Actinospica robiniae DSM 44927: one gene and its partner. The main gene of each other region encodes a partner of the protein of the gene in region 2 in a complex. Links are inferred from orthologs where the notes say so. Each region holds a gene or a part of one and is shown on either strand. Other genes may lie near its edges. The genes, in order: rpsJ and nusB.

Evidence for each region.
Region 1: the proteins of nusB (region 2) and rpsJ are in contact, whole or in part, in a solved structure (PDB 3D3B), measured with the Escherichia coli proteins. The link is inferred for Actinospica robiniae DSM 44927 from one-to-one orthologs.

Annotation. Positions count from the first base shown.
Region 1 is NZ_KI632511.1:5,385,046-5,395,263, reverse strand. Bases 3,913-6,730 are described here. They hold rpsJ (30S ribosomal protein S10), read left to right. Parts: upstream 3,913-5,076; coding sequence 5,077-5,385; downstream 5,386-6,730. Other genes in these bases: rplW (50S ribosomal protein L23), read left to right, coding at 6,673-6,730; rplD (50S ribosomal protein L4), read left to right, coding at 6,047-6,673; rplC (50S ribosomal protein L3), read left to right, coding at 5,400-6,041; ACTRO_RS43725 (cellulase family glycosylhydrolase), read right to left, coding at 3,913-4,509. Outside these bases: ACTRO_RS22845 (lipopolysaccharide biosynthesis protein), read left to right, coding at 1-990; ACTRO_RS22840 (glycosyltransferase family 4 protein), read left to right, coding at 1,005-2,132; ACTRO_RS43730 (glycosyltransferase family 4 protein), read left to right, coding at 2,161-3,354; more of ACTRO_RS43725, read right to left, coding at 3,343-3,912; more of rplW, read left to right, coding at 6,731-7,008; rplB (50S ribosomal protein L2), read left to right, coding at 7,043-7,879; rpsS (30S ribosomal protein S19), read left to right, coding at 7,892-8,173; rplV (50S ribosomal protein L22), read left to right, coding at 8,166-8,558; rpsC (30S ribosomal protein S3), read left to right, coding at 8,558-9,406; rplP (50S ribosomal protein L16), read left to right, coding at 9,410-9,829; rpmC (50S ribosomal protein L29), read left to right, coding at 9,829-10,056; rpsQ (30S ribosomal protein S17), read left to right, coding at 10,053-10,218. UniProt on the Escherichia coli protein: Involved in the binding of tRNA to the ribosomes. Part of the processive rRNA transcription and antitermination complex (rrnTAC). The complex forms an RNA-chaperone ring around the RNA exit tunnel of RNA polymerase (RNAP).
Region 2 is NZ_KI632511.1:4,118,117-4,128,401, forward strand. What follows is about bases 7,401-10,285. They hold nusB (transcription antitermination factor NusB), read right to left. Parts: upstream 9,118-10,285; coding sequence 8,683-9,117; downstream 7,401-8,682. Other genes in these bases: efp (elongation factor P), read right to left, coding at 9,175-9,738; aroB (3-dehydroquinate synthase), read right to left, coding at 9,792-10,285. Also shown: ACTRO_RS17480 (DUF1015 family protein), read left to right, coding at 1-293; ACTRO_RS48970 (tetratricopeptide repeat protein), read right to left, coding at 413-1,234; ACTRO_RS48975 (hypothetical protein), read left to right, coding at 1,208-2,839. UniProt on the Escherichia coli protein: Part of the processive rRNA transcription and antitermination complex (rrnTAC). The complex forms an RNA-chaperone ring around the RNA exit tunnel of RNA polymerase (RNAP).

The DNA of each region.
Region 1 (10,218 bases), 1.3 Mb from region 2 along the record:
TCGCTCACGCTGATGTGGTGGCGGCTCGAGTACCGCCCGGACTTCAGGACCCGCGCGACCGGGCTGCGCAAGTACTACAAGTTCTCGTTCGCGAGCTACCTGTCCTCGCTGATCGGTCTGCTGCCGACGCTGGTCCTGCCGCTGATCGTGCTCCAGCGGCTCGGCGCGGACGCCGCGGCGTACTACTACATCGCGTTCCAGGTCTCGAGCATGCTGACCGGCGTCAGCTCCGGCGTGGGCGAGTCGATGTTCTCCGAGGCCGCGTTCGACCTGGCCAACACGGCCGAGGTGTTCCGCCGGTCCGCCAAGATCATGGCGATCGCCGTCGTCCCGGCGGGGATCGTGCTCGCGTTCGGCAGCCGCCTGCTGCTGACCTTCTTCGGCGCGGCCTACTCGGCGCACGCCTCGGGGCTGCTGAGCGTGATGTCCGTGGGTGCGGCGGCCGTGGCGCTCAACATCTGGGGGAGCAGCGCGCTGCGGGTGCACCGGCGGCTGCGGGCCATGCTGGTGAGCAACGCCGTCTTCCTGGTCGTGGCCGTCGGCCTCGCCCTGGTCATGGCCTCGCGGGGCCTGGTCTGGGTGGGCTGGGCCTGGGATGCCGGAAACCTGGCCGCGGGCCTGGTCGCGCTCGTGTGCGTGCCGTGGCCCCGGCGCGAGCCGGAGCCGGCGGCGGACGCCGCGCGGGCGGCGGTCGCGGAGGCGGCGGAGGCGGCGGAGGAAGCGGCCGCCGCCGCGGCGGACGCGACAGAGCCGGAGCCGGAGCCGGAGCCGGACGAGGCCGTAGCCGTCGACGCCACGTACCTGGACGACACGTTGGCGACCATGCCCATGGTCTTCCCGTGGAACCGGCCGGAATGGTCGGCCGTGGTCAGCGCGATGCGCTCCGAGGCCAAGCGGCCCGGCGGTGAGCTGCGCACCTCCACGGGCATGAGGGTGCGGCCTCGGCCGGAAGCGGACGAGAAGCTCGAGGAAGCTGGCCGGCAGTGGTAAAGGGTGAGGATCCGATGAAACGCGTCATAGCCTTCGTCTGCGCCTACTATCCGCCGAAGATCGGCGGGGTGGAGAACTACGTCGCGCGGATCGCGCGGGCGGTCGGCGAGGAGGCGGACCTGGAGCCGGTCGTGATCACCACCCGGGAGTCGGGGTGGCGCACGTCCGTCGGCACCGAGGACGGCGTGCTCGTCGTCCGGCTGGGCGTGCTCCTGCGGCTGTCGAACTCCCCGATCAGTCCGCTCTGGCCGATCCAGGTGCGCAGGTGGCTGCGCAGGACCGGCGCGCAGATCGTCAACGCGCACGCACCGGTGCCGGGCCTGGCGGACACGGCGATGGCCGTCGCCGGCAAGCGCCGTACGGTCCTGACCTACCACGCCGGCACCATGCACAAGGGCGAGCCGGGGTCCGGGCTCGCGGACTGGATCATCGCCCGGTACGAGCGGCACGTCCTGCCCCGGGTCCTGCGCTCGGCGGACGTCGCCGTGCCGGTGGGACCGTCCTCGCTGGCGGCGGAGCGGCCGGACGCCGTCCTGATCACGCCGGGCGTGGACCTCGAGCGCTTCGTGCCCGGCCCGGCGCCCTCGCAGCGCCCCCGCGACCTCGTGTACGTGGGGCGGATCGACCGGACCTCGGCCTGGAAGGGCATCGACGTCCTGCTGCGCGCGATGACCCTGCTGCGGGACCTGCCGGACGTGCGGCTGCGCCTCGTGGGCAGCGGCGACGCGCTGCCGGACCACCTCCGGCTGGCCGGCGAGCTGGGCGTCGCAGACCGGGTCGAGGCGACCGGGGCGCTGCACGGCGCCGAGCTGGTCGAGGCGATGCGGCACGCCGCGGTGCTGGTGCTCCCGTCCACCAGCCACGCCGAGTGCGCCGGGACGGTGCTGATGGAGGGGATGGCCTGCGCCACCCCGCTGGTGGCCTCCGACGTCGGCAGCCTGGCCTACGTGGTCCAGGACGGCGAGGCCGGGCTCATCGTGCCGCCCGGAGACGTCGAGGCCCTGGCCGCGGCCTGCCGCAGGCTGCTCGTGGACGACGAGCTGGCCGACCGGATGGGCAAGGCCGGGCGTGCCCGCGCTGAGGCCCGCTTCGCCTGGCCGCTGCTCGCCCGCACGTACATCGACCTGTTCCGTTCGCTCTAGCCGCGCTCGAACTGCCCGGAGGCTTCGCATGCGCATTCTGCAGATCGTCAACATCGCCTTCGAGGCCGGCGGGGCGGAGAAGAGCGTCCGGATCCTGCGCGACGGCCTGACCGCGCGCGGGCACGAGGTCCGGGTGGTGGCCACCGACAAGCTGCTCACCGGCGAGCAGGAGGTGTTCGCGGACCATCTGATTCCGGCGGTCGAAGGCCGGGGGGCAGCGAAGGCGCGCGGTTACCTGTGGCATCCGGCGGCGCGCCGCGGGCTCGAGCGGATCCTGGCCGATTTCCGGCCGGACTGCGTCCACCTGCACACCGTCGGCGAGTTCAGCCCGGCGGTGTTCACGGTCACCCGGGACTACCCGCGCGTGCTGACCGTCCACGGCCCGGAGAGCTGGACCAGGGACCTCCTGCGGTGGAACCTGCCCAGCGCGACCGCCGGCTCGCTCTCGGCGCCGGACCGGGCCCTGCTGGCGTATCTCCGCCTGGTCCAGCGGCCTGCCTTCCTGCCGCTGGTGCGGCGGGTGGACCGGGTGCTCGCGCCCAGCCGCTATTTCGCCGAGGCCGTGCGCCCGGACGTCCGGAGGGTGCCGGTGCACGTCCTGCCGAACGGGATCGAGCGCCTCGCCGAGGCGTCCCCGGTGAGCGGCGCCCGCCGCCTCGTGTACGTCGGCCGGCTGGAGCGGGTCAAGGGCGTCCACCACCTTCTGGACGCCCACCGCCGGGTGCGCCGCGAGCTGCCCGACGCCACGCTCGCGGTCGTCGGGGACGGCCGGGAGCGCGCCCGGCTGGAGGCGGACGCCGCCGACCTCGTCGCGGACGGCGCCGTCCGCTTCCTGGGCTGGCGGGACGAGGCCGGGGTGGCCGAGCAGCTGGCCTCGGCGAGCGTCGTCGTGCTGCCCTCGCTGTGGCCGGAGAACTTCCCGACCGTCGCCCTGGAGGCGCTGCAGCTCGGCCGGGCGCTGGTGGGCTCGCGGGTGGGCGGGATCCCGGAGCTGATCGGCCCGGACAACGGCGCCCTGGTCGAGCCGGGCGACCCGGCCGAGCTGGCCCGGGAGCTGACCCGGCTGCTCGGCGACCGGGAGCTGCTGCGGGAGATGGGCCGCGCTTCGGCGCGGCGCTCCGCCGCCTATGACGTGGACGCCTTCGTGGACGCCGTGGCCGCGCACTACCGCGAGGTGGCCGGCGCCCGCGCCGGGCGCCGGGCCTCGGCGTCAGTTTCCTGAGTCGCACCGGCATTGCGCGATGGCGGTCTTGAGCGCGTCGAACGAGGGCCGGGCGGTGCCGTTCGCCCGGCGCAGGCCGAAGAAGAGCTTGTCCTGCGGGGCGTCCTGGTCCGCGTACCAGAAGTCGGCGGCCACGTGCGGGTTGGCGGCGACGGTCTGGACCAGGTTGGTCGCGTACGCGGCCTGCTCCTGCTCGGCCTGCTGGGTGGCCGGCTTCGCGGCGGTCGGGTCGGTCGCGGCCTGCGCCACGTTGGCGCCCGACTCGGTGATCCAGATCGGGACGTCCGGCGTGCCGGACTGGGCCAGGGCCGCGACCAGGTTGTACGGGGTGCTGGAGATGTTCGCGAAGTTCGTGGCGGCGCTGGGCATGACCGGAGCCGAGTACGGGTGGAAGCCGACCGCGTCCACGTAGCGGGTGCCGCCCAGCCTGCCGACGGCGGCGAGGAAGTCGTAGGCCGAGACCTGCTTCAGGCTCGGGTCGGTCGCCACCGCGGCGAGGCCGCCGAAGATGATGTACGCGTGCGGCTGGACCGCGCGGATCGCCTTCGACGTGGCGACCAGCAGCTTGTCGTATCCGGCCGGGTCGGGCTCGGGGGCCCAGGCCTTCAGGTTCGGCTCGTTCCAGATCTCCCAGGTGTCCACGCCCATCGGGCCGAAGTGCTTGGCGGCCGCCGCGGCGAACGCGGCGAACGCGTTCGGGTCGGCCGGCGGGCACTCGTAGTCCGAGGCGCAGTCCGAGGCCCGGGCCCACTGCGGCACCTGGTCTAGAATCGGGTCCACGTGCAGGTGGCGCGTGCCCGCGGCGATGACCAGGGTGTCCAGGCCGCTCCAGTCGTACCCGGATTCGGCGGTCGGCTGGATCGCTATCCACGGCAGGTCCACCCGGACCCACTCGGCGCCGACGGCGACCGCGTCGTTCAGCGCCGCGTCCACGGTCGCGGTGGGCGCTCCGAGCAGGGTGTTGCCGTAGGCCACGCCGAAGTGCAGCTGATGGCCCGTCGAACCGGTAGCGGCGGAACCAGCGGCGATCGCCGGATTCGCCGAGTTCGCCTGGGTCGAACCGCTGTTGACGGCGAAGACGGTGGCGAGCGCGACCGCGACCAGGCAGACACCGGCGAGGACCCCGCGGGACCGCCGCTCTGAGCTTATGGACATGGTCGCAGACTATATGAACTCTGTATCAGAAGCCGTTGACGTGAGCGCGGACGGCGGGTACGGCGCCCGGCCGGCCTCGGCCTTCGGCCCCTCGCGCCGCGGCGCCGCCGGACCGCGGGGTGGATTTGGTATCGATCGCCGAAATACGGCACACTGTTGTAGTTGCTCGGAGCAGGCATGCCCTGTTCCGGGTACCCCCGGAGTCGCGCCGGCCCCCCGGCGCGCCCGTCCGCGCGGCCGCCCCCTGTTATCCGGAGGCGTGGGCCGCCGGATGCCTCTCCGGACCCGCATCACCGTCCTCATCGAGTGATAGTGACCGGCAGGTTGGCGCCTGCCTGCGGGAAGGCGTGCGGCCGCAATGCGACACGCCCGACCGCGTGGGTCGGAGAAATCCGGACAAGACCTACCGCCGGGTACGGTCCGTCGGGCGCCCGCCCGGTGGATGACGGCCTGAAGATCTCATGCGGCCCCCCGCGTGCGGTCGAAAGACAGCAGGGCTTCCCTGTCGGTCCGCTGGACCGCCGGAGAGGCCGCAGAGGTTAACGAGAAGAAGGAAACTACGCAGCCATGGCGGGACAGAAGATCCGCATCAGGCTCAAGGCCTACGACCACGAGGTCATCGACTCTTCGGCGCGCAAGATCGTCGAGACGGTGAGCCGGACTGGCGCCCAGGTCGCGGGCCCGGTGCCGCTGCCGACTGAGAAGAACGTGTACTGCGTCATCCGCTCGCCGCACAAGTACAAGGACTCGCGCGAGCACTTCGAGATGCGGACGCACAAGCGGCTCATCGACATCCTCGACCCCACGCCCAAGACGGTCGACTCGCTCATGCGGCTCGACCTGCCGGCCGGTGTCGACATCGAGATCAAGCTGTAAGGACGCTTAGGATCATGGACAAGCAGATCAAGGGCGTCCTGGGTGAGAAGCTCGGCATGACCCAGGTCTGGGACGCGGACAACCGGGTCGTCCCGGTGACCGTGGTCAAGGCCGGGCCGTGCGTCGTGACCCAGGTGCGCAGCATCGAGAAGGACGGCTACGCCGCGGTCCAGCTCGCCTTCGGCGAGATCGACCCGCGCAAGGTCAACAAGCCGGAGAAGGGCCACTTCGAGAAGCACGGCGTGACCCCGCGCCGGCACCTCGTGGAGATCCGCACCTCGGACGCCGGCGAGTACACCGCCGGCCAGGAGATCACCGCCGAGGTCTTCGCCTCGGGCCAGAAGATCGACGTGATGGGCACTTCCAAGGGCAAAGGCTTCGCCGGTGTCATGAAGCGCCACAACTTCAAGGGTCTGGGCGCCGGACACGGTGTGCAGCGCAAGCACCGTTCGCCCGGTTCCATCGGCGCCTGCGCGACCCCCGGTCGCGTCTTCAAGGGCGTGCGGATGGCCGGCCGGATGGGCAACGAGCGGGTCACCGTGCAGAACCTGACCGTCCACGCGATCGACGCCGAGAAGGGCCTGCTGCTGATCAAGGGTGCCGTTCCCGGCCCCAACGGCGGCCTCGTGCTCGTCAAGACGGCGGCGAAGGGCTGAGAGAGATGACTACCACTGTTACCGTCGACCTCCCCGCGGAGATCTTCGACGTCCAGGTGAACGTCCCGCTGGTGCACCAGGTCGTGGTCGCCCAGCTCGCGGCGGCTCGCCAGGGCACGCACAGCACCAAGCGCCGCGGCGAAGTCCGTGGTGGCGGCAAGAAGCCGTACCGGCAGAAGGGCACCGGCCGCGCCCGTCAGGGCTCGACCCGCGCGCCGCAGTTCGCCGGCGGTGGCGTCGTGCACGGCCCCAAGCCGCGTGACTACGCGCAGCGGACGCCGAAGAAGATGAAGGCCGCGGCCCTGCGCTGCGCCCTCTCGGACCGCGCCCGCAACGGCCGGCTGCACGTCGTCGACGCGTTCGCCGCGGACGTGCCTTCGACCAAGGCCGCCAAGACCGCGATCGCCGCCGTCACCGAGCGCCGCAACGTGCTCGTGGTGCTCGGCCGCGAAGAGACCAACGCGTGGCTCTCGCTGCGCAACCTCCCCGAGGTGCACCTGCTGCACGCCGACCAGCTGAACACGTACGACGTGCTGGTCAGCGACGACGTGATCTTCACTCAGGCCGGTTTCGACGCCTTCGTCGCCGGCCCGAAGAAGGCCTCGGCCGACACCGAAGGGAGCGAGGCCTGATGGCTGCCAAGGACCGTTACGTTCTCGCCCGCGACCTGCTGATCAAGCCGGTCGTCTCGGAGAAGAGCTACGCGCTGCTCGACGAGAACAAGTACACGTTCATCGTGCACCCGGACGCGAACAAGGAGCAGATCCGCGACGCGGTCGAGCTGCTCTTCGACGTCGAGGTGACGGCTGTGAACACGATCAACCGCAAGGGCAAGCGGAAGCGGACCCGGGTCGGCACCTACGGCCACCGGGCCTCCACCAAGCGCGCCATCGTGTCGGTCGACCCTCAGCCGAACGACGCCAGCAAGAAGAGCCGCATCGACATCTTCGGGGGTCCGGTCTCCTAAGGCCGGTCCGAGGAATTAGAGGAATCTCAAAGCCATGGGCATTCGCAAGTACAAGCCGACGACCCCCGGTCGCCGCGGCGCCAGCGTTGCCGACTTCGTCGAGATCACCCGGGACACCCCGGAGAAGTCTCTGGTCCGCCCGCTGCACTCCAAGGGCGGCCGTAACGCGCAGGGTCGCGTGACGGTCCGTCACCAGGGCGGTGGCCACAAGCGCGCCTACCGTGTCATCGACTTCCGTCGGGATGACAAGGACGGCGTGCCGGCGAAGGTCGCGCACATCGAGTACGACCCCAACCGCACCGCGCGCATCGCGCTGCTCCACTACGTGGACGGCACCAAGCGCTACATCATCGCTCCCGCGAAGCTCAAGCAGGGCGACCCGATCGAGTCCGGCCCCAACGCGGACATCAAGCCGGGCAACAACCTGCCGCTGCGCAACATCCCGACCGGTACGACCATCCACGCCATCGAGCTGCGGCCCGGCGGCGGCGCGAAGATCGCCCGTTCGGCCGGCGCCAGCGTGCAGCTCGTCGCCAAGGACGGCCCCTACGCCCAGCTGCGTATGCCCTCCGGCGAGATCCGCAACGTCGACGCGCGCTGCCGCGCCACCGTCGGCGAGGTCGGCAACGCCGAGCAGGCCAACATCAACTGGGGCAAGGCCGGCCGCATGCGCTGGAAGGGCAAGCGCCCGACCGTCCGCGGTGTCGCGATGAACCCGATCGACCACCCGCACGGTGGTGGTGAGGGCAAGACCTCCGGTGGTCGCCACCCGGTCTCGCCCTGGGGTCAGAAGGAAGGCCGCACCCGCCAGCCGGGCAAGGCCAGTGACAAGTACATCGTCCGTCGCCGCAAGTCGAACAAGAAGCGCTAGGAGGAGGTCTAGATGCCGCGCAGTCTCAAGAAGGGTCCCTTCGTGGACGACCACCTGATCAAGAAGGTGGACGCCCAGAACGAGAAGAACACCCACAACGTCATCAAGACGTGGTCTCGGCGCTCGATGATCGTCCCGGCGATGCTGGGCCACACGATCGCCGTGCACGACGGCCGCAAGCACATCCCGGTGTTCGTCACCGAGTCGATGGTCGGCCACAAGCTGGGCGAGTTCGCCCCGACCCGCACCTTCAAGGGTCACGTGAAGGACGATCGGAGGTCGCGCCGTGGCTGAGAACAAGGCCAAGGACCTGGCGGACAACCAGGCGCTCGCGCAGGCCCGCCACGTCCGGATGACCCCGATGAAGGTCCGTCGCGTGGTGGACCAGGTCCGCGGCGTCCCGGTGGAGCAGGCGCTGGACTACCTGCGCTTCGCCCCCTGGGCCGCAGCCGAGCCGGTCTACAAGTGCGTCGCCTCGGCGGCCGCCAACGCCCGCAACAACAAGCAGCTCCACGGCGATCTGGTCATCACGGCCGCCTACGTGGACGAGGGCCCGACGCTCAAGCGGTTCCGTCCGCGCGCCCAGGGCCGTGCGTACCGTATCCGCAAGCGTTCGAGCCACATCACCATCGTGGTCGAGCAGTCCGAGGTCGCCGCGAAGAAGGGCAGGACCCGGTAATGGGCCAGAAAGTCAACCCGCACGGGTTCCGCCTCGGTATCACCACCGACTTCAAGTCGCGCTGGTACGCCGACAAGATGTACAAGGCGTACGTCAAGGAAGACGTCGAGATCCGCAAGCTCATGACCAAGGGCATGGAGCGGGCCGGCATCTCCAAGGTCGAGATCGAGCGCACCCGCGACCGCGTCCGCGTGGACATCCACACGGCGCGTCCGGGCATCGTGATCGGCCGGCGCGGCGCCGAGGCCGAGCGCATCCGCGGTGAGCTGGAGAAGCTCACCGGCAAGCAGGTGCAGCTCAACATCCTCGAGGTGAAGAACCCCGAGATGGACGCCCAGCTCATCGCGCAGGGCGTGGCCGAGCAGCTCTCCTCGCGAGTCGCGTTCCGGCGCGCCATGCGCAAGGCGATCCAGACGACCATGAAGGCCGGCGCCAAGGGCGTGAAGGTCCAGGTCTCCGGACGTCTGGGCGGCGCGGAGATGTCGCGTTCCGAGCAGTACCGCGAGGGCCGCGTGCCCCTGCACACGCTGCGCGCGAACATCGACTACGGCTTCTACGAGGCCCGTACCACCTTCGGCCGGATCGGCGTGAAGGTCTGGGTCTACAAGGGCGACGTCACCTCGCTCAGCGCGGCGCGTGCCGCGGCCGCCGCCGAGCAGCGGCGCCCGTCCACCGGCGGTCGTGACGACCGTCGTGGCGGCGACCGTCCGCGCGGCGGGCGTCCGGCCCGCGGCGGCGAGCGCGGCGGACGCGGCGGCGAGCGCCGTACCGAGAACACCGCTCCGGCGGCGACCGAGGCCCCCGCGGCCGAGGCCGTCGCGGTTGCCGAAGCACCGAAGGAGGGCTAGGCCATGCTGATCCCCCGCAGGGTCAAGCACCGCAAGCAGCACCACCCGGACCGCCACGGTGCGTCGAAGGGCGGCAACGAGCTGAACTTCGGCGAGTACGGCATCCAGGCGCTGACCCCGGCGTACGTGACGAACCGGCAGATCGAGTCGGCGCGTATCGCGATCAACCGGCACATCCGCCGTGGCGGCAAGGTCTGGATCCAGATCTTCCCGGACCGTCCGCTGACCAAGAAGCCGGCCGAGACCCGGATGGGTTCCGGCAAGGGCTCGCCCGAGTGGTGGGTCGCGAACGTCAAGCCGGGTCGGGTGCTGTTCGAGCTCTCCTACCCCAACGAGAAGGTCGCTCGGGAGGCTCTGCTGCGCGCGTCGCACAAGCTGCCGCTCAAGTGCCGGATCATCAAGCGCGAGGCAGGTGAGATCTGATGGCAGCCGGAACCGCTACGCAGGAGCTGCGTGAGCTGTCGGACGAGGCTCTGGTGGACAAGCTCCGCGAGGCCAAGGAGGAGCTGTTCAACCTCCGTTTCCAGCAGGCCACCGGCCAGCTGGAGAACCACGGCCGGATGAAGGCCGTCAAGGCGGACATCGCCCGGGTCTACACGATCCAGCGCGAGCGCGAGTTGGGCATCACCACGTCGGACGGTGCCGCATGAGCAACGAGGTGACCAACGTGGCGGAGACCGCCGAGCAGCGTGGCGCGCGCAAGACCCGTGAGGGCCTTGTCGTGTCGGACAAGATGGACAAGACCGTCGTCGTGTCGGTCGAGGACCGGGTCAAGCACCGCGTGTACGGCAAGGTCATCCGCCGTACCAGCA
Region 2 (10,285 bases):
ACCGCCCGGAGGCCTGGCGGAAGCTGGACGCGACGGTGCTCCACCACGCCCTGGCGGTCGGCGTCTGGGGGATACCCGACACCGCGCAGAGCATCCGCTACGACCACGACGCCCGCAGCGCGGTGACCGAGGCCTACCGCCACGCCGGCATCGCCGTGCTGCTGCGGCCGGTGCCCGAGGCGACCGTGCACGAGCTCGCCGCCGCGGGCGTCATGCTGCCGCGCAAGTCGACCTCGTTCTCGCCCAAGCCCGCGACGGGTCTGGTGCTGCGTCTGCTGGACGAAGAGGGCTGAGCCGGGCCAACTCTCTCAGCGCCTTCCGCGCTGTACGCGAGACCACAGCACAGTGCCCCCGATGCCCGTAAAGGGCCTCGGGGGCACTGTGCTGAGATGCGCTGGGCTATCGCGGACGCTTACTGCTCTTCGTCCTCGATGCCGGCGGCGAGCTCGGCGGCGTCGAGCTGCGGCGCGCGCTGCTCGAACTCCTCGTCGTCGTCTTCGTCATCTTCGTCGTCGTCGAGGTCGTCTTCGTCGTCCTCGTCGTCGTCCTCGTACTCTTCGTCATCCTCGTCGTCGAGTTCGTCGTCCTCGTCGTCGAACTCCTCGTCGAGCTCGGCCGCGCCCTCGGCACTCTCGTCGTCTTCGCCGAAGACGACTCCGTCGAGCTCGGCGATACGGTCCTCGGCGTCGGTGACGCCGTCCGAGTCGGCCTCGGCCGCGCGGGCGAACCACTCGCGGGCCTCGGGCTCACGGTCGGCCTCGAGCAGCGCGTCGGCGTAGGCGTAGCGCAGCCGCGCGGTCCACGGCTCGATCTGAGCGGGGGTCAGGTCGGCACCCTGCAGCATGGCCACGGCCGCGTCGACCTGGCCGAGGTCGCGGCGCGCGCCGGCGGCGACGATGCGCAGCTCGATCTGCGTGCCCTTGTCCAGCTCCTTGGCCTCCGGCGCCTGCGCCATCTCCAGCGCCTTCTCCGGACGCCCGAGCCCGCGCTCGCAGTCGGCCATCACGGCCCACTGGTGGTTGGACCCGGTGATGCGCCGCGCGGCACGCAGCTCGGCGAGCGCCTCGGCGTACCGGTCGGACAGGTAGGCGGTCAGGCCGAGCGCCTCGCGGGTCGCGGCCAGGCGCGGCGCGAGCTGCTGAGCCGAACGGGCGTACTGGTAGGCCTTCTCCGGGTCCTCGTCGATGAACCGGCCGGCCATGACCAGGTGGCCGCCGACGAGCTGGGCCTTCATCCGCACGAGGGTGCGCAACTCGGCCCGGATGTCCTCGTCGAGGTCGTTCAGGTCGATGTCGTCCGGCAGTTCGAGGTGCGGGGCCTGCTCGCGCTCGGCCGCCGGCTGCGCGGGACGCTCGTCCCGGCGGAACCCGCCGCGCTCGCCGCCACGGTCGTCGCGACGCTGGAAGCCGCCGCGGTCCGGACGGTCCCCGCCACCGCGGTTGTCACGGTCGCCGTAGGACGGACGACGGTCACCGTACGAGGGACGGTCCCCGCCGCGGTCATCACGACGCTGGAAGCCACCACGGTCCGGACGGTCCCCGCCACCGCGGTTGTCACGGTCGCCGTAAGAGGGACGACGGTCGCCGTACGACGGCTTGTCACCCCGGTCATCACGGCGCTGGAACCCGCCACGGTCCGGACGGTCCCCACCGCCACTGCGGTTGTCACGGTCGCCATAGGAGGGACGACGGTCACCGTAAGAGGGACGGTCGCCACCGCGGTCATCGCGACGCTGGAAGCCGCCACGGTCCGGACGGTCCCCACCGCCACTGCGGTTGTCACGGTCGCCATAGGAGGGACGACGGTCACCGTACGAGGGACGGTCCCCGCCTGTGCGGTTGTCACGGTCTCCGTAGGACGGACGACGGTCACCGTACGAGGGGCGGTCCCCGCCGCGGTCGTCACGACGCTGGAAGCCACCACGGTCCGGACGGTCCCCGCCTGTGCGGTTGTCACGGTCGCCGTAGGACGGACGACGGTCACCGTACGACGGGCGGTCCCCGCCACGGTCGTCACGACGCTGGAAGCCACCACGGTCCGGACGGTCCCCGCCTGTGCGGTTGTCACGGTCGCCGTAGGACGGACGACGGTCACCGTACGACGGGCGGTCCCCGCCACGGTCGTCACGACGCTGGAACCCGCCGCGCTCGCCACCGCGGTCATCGCGGCGCTGGAAGCCACCACGGTCCGGACGGTCCCCACCGCCACTGCGGTTGTCACGGTCGCCGTAAGAGGGACGACGGTCACCGTACGAGGGCTTGTCACCGCGGTCATCACGGCGCTGGAACCCGCCACGGTCCGGACGGTCCCCACCGCCACTGCGGTTGTCACGGCCCTGATAGCCGCCACGCTCGCCACCGCGGTCATCGCGCCGCTGGAAACCGCCGCGCTCACCACCACCGCGGTTGTCACGGTCGCCGTAAGAGGGACGACGGTCACCGTACGACGGCTTGTCACCCCGGTCATCACGGCGCTGGAACCCGCCACGGTCCGGACGGTCCCCACCGCCACTGCGGTTGTCACGGCCCTGATAGCCGCCACGGTCACCACCGCGGTCATCGCGCCGCTGGAAACCGCCGCGCTCACCACCACCGCGGTTGTCACGGTCGCCGTAGGACGGACGACGGTCACCGTACGAGGGGCGGTCGCCGCCCGAACGGCCCTTGTCGTCTTCGCGGCGGCCGACGTTCCGGTCGCCACGGGACTGGCCGGCCACACGCTTGTTTCCCCCCGAGGGGCGGCCCGTCATAGGACGCTTGGGGCGGCCGGAAGAGGAAGTAGACATGCGAGTGGGGCTCCTGTCGTGGCGCGTAGAGGAACTTCTAGTGAACCGATCTAGGCGTTGCCTAGACGCATCCCCCCATTCTCCCCCACCGTCCGCGCCGATGGCCAATCGCCCGGGCACGGGTGTGCGGGCGCGGATGAGCAGTTGGGGTGAAACAGCTGTAGGCCCCTGGACCGTTTCGGGTCCGGGGGCCTACAGCTCTACGGGTTGCGCGGCGGCGTCCTACTCTCCCACCAGGTCTCCCTGGCAGTACCATCGGCGCTGGCGGGCTTAGCTTCCGGGTTCGGGATGGGACCGGGCGTTTCCCCGCCGCCATGACCGCCGCACGTCATTCAGGTTTCCTAGCAACTACTCCCGGGCGGGAGCGGCCGGGTACCTGTGAACCGGCTAGTGGATGCGAGCAAGCAGAAGATCAAGAAAGTCTATGTTGGGGTGTGTAAGCCCTCGGCCTATTAGTACCGGTCCACTCCACACCTCACGGCGCTTCCATGTCCGGCCTATCAACCCCATGGTCTCTAGGGGGCCTTACCCACTCAAGGTGGTGGGAGGACTCATCTCGAAGCAGGCTTCCCGCTTAGATGCTTTCAGCGGTTATCCCTTCCGAACGTAGCCAACCAGCCATGCCCCTGGCGGGACAACTGGCACACCAGAGGTCCGTCCATCCCGGTCCTCTCGTACTAGGGACAGCCCTTCTCAATCCTCCAACGCGCGCAGCGGATAGGGACCGAACTGTCTCACGACGTTCTAAACCCAGCTCGCGTACCGCTTTAATGGGCGAACAGCCCAACCCTTGGGACCTACTCCAGCCCCAGGATGCGACGAGCCGACATCGAGGTGCCAAACCATGCCGTCGATATGGACTCTTGGGCAAGATCAGCCTGTTATCCCCAGGGTACCTTTTATCCGTTGAGCGACGGCGCTTCCACCAGCCACCGCCGGATCACTAGTCCCAGCTTTCGCTCCTGCTCGACCCGTCAGTCTCACAGTCAAGCCCCCTTGTGCACTTACACTCGCCACCTGATTGCCAACCAGGCTGAGGGAACCTTTGGGCGCCTCCGTTACTCTTTAGGAGGCAACCGCCCCAGTTAAACTACCCACCAGACACTGTCCCCGATCCGGATCACGGACCCGGGTTAGACACCCGAGACGGCCAGAGTGGTATTTCAACAACGACTCCACCATGGCTGGCGCCACGACTTCACAGTCTCCCACCTATCCTACACAAGCCGCCCCGGACACCAATATCAAGCTATAGTAAAGGTCCTGGGGTCTTTCCGTCCTGCTGCGCGAAACGAGCATCTTTACTCGTAGTGCAATTTCACCGGGCCTGTGGTTGAGACAGTCGGGAAGTCGTTACGCCATTCGTGCAGGTCGGAACTTACCCGACAAGGAATTTCGCTACCTTAGGATGGTTATAGTTACCACCGCCGTTTACTGGCGCTTCAGTTCACCGCTTCGCCGTGAGGCTGACGGGTCCCCTTAACGTTCCAGCACCGGGCAGGCGTCAGTCCGTATACATCGCCTTGCGGCTTCGCACGGACCTGTGTTTTTAGTAAACAGTCGCTTCCCGCTGGTCTCTGCGACCCACACCAGCTCGGAGCGCGAAGCTCGTCACCAGCACGGGTCCCCCTTCTCCCGAAGTTACGGGGGTATTTTGCCGAGTTCCTTAACCACAGTTCACCCGAACACCTCGGTATTCTCTACCTGACCACCTGTGTCGGTTTGGGGTACGGGCCGCCGTGTCCCTCGCTAGAAGCTTTTCTCGACAGCATAGGATCATCCACTTCGCCCCTACGGGCTCCCCATCACATCTCAGCCTTGATGACTGGCGGATTTGCCTACCAGCCGGCCTACCTGCTTGGCCCGGGACGACCACCGCCCGGGATGAACTACCTTCCTGCGTCACTCCATCGCTCGCCTACTACCCGATCAGGTCACCGGCCTCCACTCCCATGGCCCGAAGGCTTCCGGAAGATTCAGCGGGCTTAGTATCACGGGGCTCGGCCCTTGCGGTCCACAGCGGGTACGGGAATATCAACCCGTTGTCCATCGACTACGCCTGTCGGCCTCGCCTTAGGTCCCGACTCACCCTGGGCGGAACAGCCTGGCCCAGGAACCCTTGGTCATTCGGTGCCACCGATTCTCACGGTGGATTCGCTACTCATGCCTGCATTCTCACTCGCATGCCCTCCACGACTCCCTCACAGGGCCGCTTCACCGGACATGCGACGCTCCCCTACCCAACACCACACCTGGCCCCGGAACGACCCGGGGCGGGCTCATGGCATTGACACGACTTCGGCGGCGTACTTGAGCCCCGCTACATTGTCGGCGCGGAACCACTTGACCAGTGAGCTATTACGCACTCTTTCAAGGGTGGCTGCTTCTAAGCCAACCTCCTGGTTGTCACCGCGGTCCCACATCCTTTCCCACTTAGCACGCGCTTAGGGGCCTTAGTCGATGTTCTGGGCTGTTTCCCTCTCGACCATGGAGCTTATCCCCCACAGTCTCACTGCCACGCTCAACGTACCGGCATTCGAAGTTTGGCTGACGTCAGTAACCTGGTCGGGCCCATCGGCCATCCAGCGCCCTACCTCCGGCACGCACACGCAACGCTGCACCTAAATGCATTTCGGGGAGAACCAGCTATCACGGAGTTTGATTGGCCTTTCACCCCTAACCACAGGTCATCCCCCAGGTTTTCAACCCTGGTGGGTTCGGGCCTCCACACCGTCTTACCGGCGCTTCACCCTGCCCATGGCTAGATCACTCCGCTTCGGGTCTAGAACGCGCGACTATAAACGCCCTTATCGGACTCGCTTTCGCTACGGCTACCCCACCCGGGTTAACCTCGCCACGCGCCACTAACTCGCAGGCTCATTCTTCAAAAGGCACGCCGTCACGGCCTCACCGCTACCGGTGAGACGACGCTCCGACGGATTGTAGGCACACGGTTTCAGGAACTCTTTCACTCCCCTCCCGGGGTACTTTTCACCCTTCCCTCACGGTACTCGTGCACTATCGGTCACCAGGAAGTATTCAGCCTTACCAGGTGGTCCTGGCAGATTCACACGGGATTTCACGGGCCCCGCGCTACTCGGGAACAGCGCCACGAGCCTGCAGCATGTCGTCTACGGGACTCTCACCCACTACGGTCGGCCACTCGCATGCCGTTCGACTACACCACAGGTTTCTTACTCGTCGGATCGCCGGCAGACGATCCAGGCACGTCCCACAACCCCTCACACGCAACCCCTGCCGGGTATCACACGCACAAGGTTTAGGCTAGATCCGCTTTCGCTCGCCACTACTCACGGAATCACATGTTGTTTTCTCTTCCACCGGGTACTGAGATGTTTCACTTCCCCGGGTTCCCTCCACTCGCCCTATACATTCAGGCGAGGGTGACACCCCATGACGGGTGCCGGGTTCCCCCATTCGGACACCCCCGGATCAAAGCCCTCTCGGCGGCTCCCCGGGGCCTATCGCGGCCAGACACGTCCTTCATCGGCTCCTGGTACCAAGGCATCCACCGTGCGCCCTTAAACACTTACACACACAGAGAACAGACTTGATTCGCCGCTCAAAGGCGGCGATATTCAGATGCTCGCATCCACTATCCAGTTCACAAACACCCCACCGAACCCCAGACCACCAAGGAACCCACCAGACCACAACCCCGGAAGGCTGCGCGGTATACGTCCCAGGCCTGAACCCGGACGAAGAAGACCCACCACACGCGAGGAACCCGGACCACACGATCCGGGCTCCACTGTGGCTGTCCCTTCAGGACCCAACAGTGTGCCCGCCAGGACCCCGAAGGGACCCGGCTGTCTACGATGTTTCCACCCATGAGCACCGCCACCGGACACTCGCCGGTGAAGCGGGTCTAGCCCGGCCGGCACACTACAGGCCTACCTGGGCGAGAAGCTCCTTAGAAAGGAGGTGATCCAGCCGCACCTTCCGGTACGGCTACCTTGTTACGACTTCGTCCCAATCGCCAGTCCCACCTTCGACCACTCCCTCCCTAAAAGGGTTGGGCCATGGGCTTCGGGTGTTACCGACTTTCGTGACGTGACGGGCGGTGTGTACAAGGCCCGGGAACGTATTCACCGCAGCGTTGCTGATCTGCGATTACTAGCGACTCCGACTTCACGGGGTCGAGTTGCAGACCCCGATCCGAACTGAGACCGGCTTTACGGGATTCGCTCCACCTCACGGTATCGCAGCCCTCTGTACCGGCCATTGTAGCATGCGTGCAGCCCAGGACATAAGGGGCATGATGATTTGACGTCGTCCCCACCTTCCTCCGAGTTGACCCCGGCAGTCTCCCGCAAGTCCCCAGCCATCCGAAGATGCTGCTGGCAATACAGGACGAGGGTTGCGCTCGTTGCGGGACTTAACCCAACATCTCACGACACGAGCTGACGACAACCATGCACCACCTGTGCACGACCCCAAAGGACCCTCTATCTCTAGAGGTGCACCGTGCATGTCAAGCCCTGGTAAGGTTCTTCGCGTTGCATCGAATTAAGCCGCATGCTCCGCCGCTTGTGCGGGCCCCCGTCAATTCCTTTGAGTTTTAGCCTTGCGGCCGTACTCCCCAGGCGGGGCGCTTAATGCGTTAGCTCCGGCACGGAGACCGTGGAAACAGTCCCCACACCTAGCGCCCAACGTTTACGGCGTGGACTACCAGGGTATCTAATCCTGTTCGCTCCCCACGCTTTCGCTCCTCAGCGTCAGTAATGGCCCAGAGACCCGCCTTCGCCACCGGTGTTCCTCCTGATATCTGCGCATTCCACCGCTACACCAGGAATTCCAGTCTCCCCTGCCATACTCTAGCCCGCCCGTACCGGAAGCAGACCCACCGTTAAGCAGTGGGCTTTCACTCCCGACGCGACAGGCCGCCTACGAGCCCTTTACGCCCAATAAATCCGGACAACGCTCGCACCCTACGTATTACCGCGGCTGCTGGCACGTAGTTAGCCGGTGCTTCTTCTGCAGGTACACTCAGTCACCCTTGGTCCCTGCTGAAAGAGGTTTACAACCCGAAGGCCGTCATCCCTCACGCGGCGTCGCTGCGTCAGGCTTCCGCCCATTGCGCAATATTCCCCACTGCTGCCTCCCGCAGGAGTCTGGGCCGTGTCTCAGTCCCAGTGTGGCCGGTCGCCCTCTCAGGCCGGCTACCCGTCACCGCCTTGGTAGGCCATCACCCCACCAACAAGCTGATAGGCCGCGGGCCCATCCTCCACCGAAAAACTTTCCACCCAAGGCCATGCGACCCCAGGTCATATCCGGTATTAGCCCCGGTTTCCCGGAGTTATCCCAGAGTGGAGGGCAGGTTGCCCACGTGTTACTCACCCGTTCGCCACTAATCCCCGGCCGAAACCGGATCATCGTTCGACTTGCATGTGTTAAGCACGCCGCCAGCGTTCGTCCTGAGCCAGGATCAAACTCTCCAAAAAAGAATTCAATGACCTGGCTAAACATCCCGACGGGGGTCGGGATATACTAGCCAATTCAAAACTATTGGCATCGTAAACAAATGACACACTGTTGAGTTCTCAAGAAACAGTCACGCGCTAGGTACTTTGTTTTTGTTCCGTTTCCCTTGCGGTGTTCCCAACTCTATCAGACTTTCGCGGCGGTTATTTCCACCGGGTTTTCTCGCTGTTTCGATCTTTCGACCGGAACGACGGAAAACCGATCCCTTCGGCCCTAAGGCTTGAGGATCCGTCTCACGAAGTTGGGGTTTCGCCGCTCCGCTATCGCCCGGTTGGACCCGGTCCGATCGCTCTTGGCGACGTTGGTCTACATTACGCGTCCGGCCCGCCCCCGTCAAATCGGGTGCGGGCCGGGTGGCCGATGGGCGCCGAGGCGCCGGCTGCGGGGCGCGGTCAGCGCTGCAGCGAGGGCTTGAGCTCCATGATCCGGTTCAGCATGCCGTTGACGAACTGGGGCGAGGTGTCGGTGGAGAGCTGTTGCGCCAGTCCCACCGCCTCGTCGATCGCCACCACGTCCGGCACGTCCTCCTGCCAGAGCAGTTCGAAGATGCCCAGCCGGAGCAGGTTGCGGTCCACCGCGGGCATCCGGTCCAGCGGCCAGCCCACGGAATAGGTCTCGATCAGGGTGTCGATGCGCTCCTGGTGCCGGGCCACGCCCTCCACCAGCTTCACCGCGTACTCGCCGATCCGCGGATCGGAGTCCTGCGGCGTGAGCTGCTGGACCCGGGCGATCCGCTCGGCGAGCACGGCGGACGGACTCACGCTGCGCAGATCCGCCTCGTACAGCATCTCCACCGCGCGTCGGCGTGCCTTGTTGCGTGTAGCCACGGTTCTCGTCAGGTCCCTCGTTGCCAGGATCGGTTGGTGACAGCGTGCGGAACGCGCTTAGTTGTTGATCCGGCCGAGGTACTTGCCGTCGCGGGTGTCGACCTTGACCTTCTCGCCGGTGCCGATGAACAGCGGGACCTGGATCTCCGCGCCGGTCTCGACGGTGGCCGGCTTGGTGCCACCGGTGGAGCGGTCGCCCTGCAGGCCCGGCTCGGTGTAGGTGATGACCATCTCGACGGCCGCGGGCAGCTCGATGTAGAGCGGCACGCCGTCGTGCGTGGCGACCATGGCCTCGGCGCTCTCGAGCAGGTAGTCCGCGTTCTGGCCGACGGTGTCGCCGGACACGTGCAGCTGGTCGTAGGTGTCGAGGTCCATGAACACGAAGTCGGCACCCTCCTTGTAGAGGTACTGCATGGTGCGCTTGTCGACGTTCGCGGTCTCGACCTTGATGCCGGCGTTGAAGGTCTTGTCGACGACCTTCCCGGACAGGACGTGCTTGAGCTTGGTCCGAACGAAGGCCGGTCCCTTACCGGGCTTGACGTGCTGGAATTCGACGACATTCCACAGCTCGCCGTCCAGGTTGAGCGTCATGCCGTTCTTGAGATCATTGGTCGAGGCCACGGCCGGGTGACTCCTAGCTAGAGGAAATTGGTGAGATTGCGCCAGTCTACCGGCTAGGCCGAGATCTCCCCGAACGCGCTGACCAGCAGCTGCATATCCGGGCCGGGCAGCACGACCGGCTTGGCCAGGCCCGCCAGCACGATGAAGCGCAGCATGTCCGCCCGCGACTTCTTGTCCACCCGCATCGTCTCGAGCAGCTTGGGCCAGGCCGACGCCTCGTACGTCAGCGGCAGTCCGAGCGCGCCGAGCACGTCCCGGTGCCGCTGGACCACGGACTCGTCGAGCTTTCCGGCGAGGCGGCCGAGCTCGGCGGCGAAGACCATGCCGACCGAGACGGCCGCGCCGTGCCGCCACTGGTAGCGCTCGTTGCGCTCGATCGCGTGGCCGAGGGTGTGGCCGTAGTTGAGGATCTCGCGCAGGCCGGACTCGCGCAGGTCCTGGGAGACGACTTCGGCCTTGACCCGGATCGCGCGCTCGATCAGCTCCTGGGTGTGCGGGCCGTCGTACCGGCGGGCGCCGTCGATGTCGCCCTCGATCAGCTCGAGGA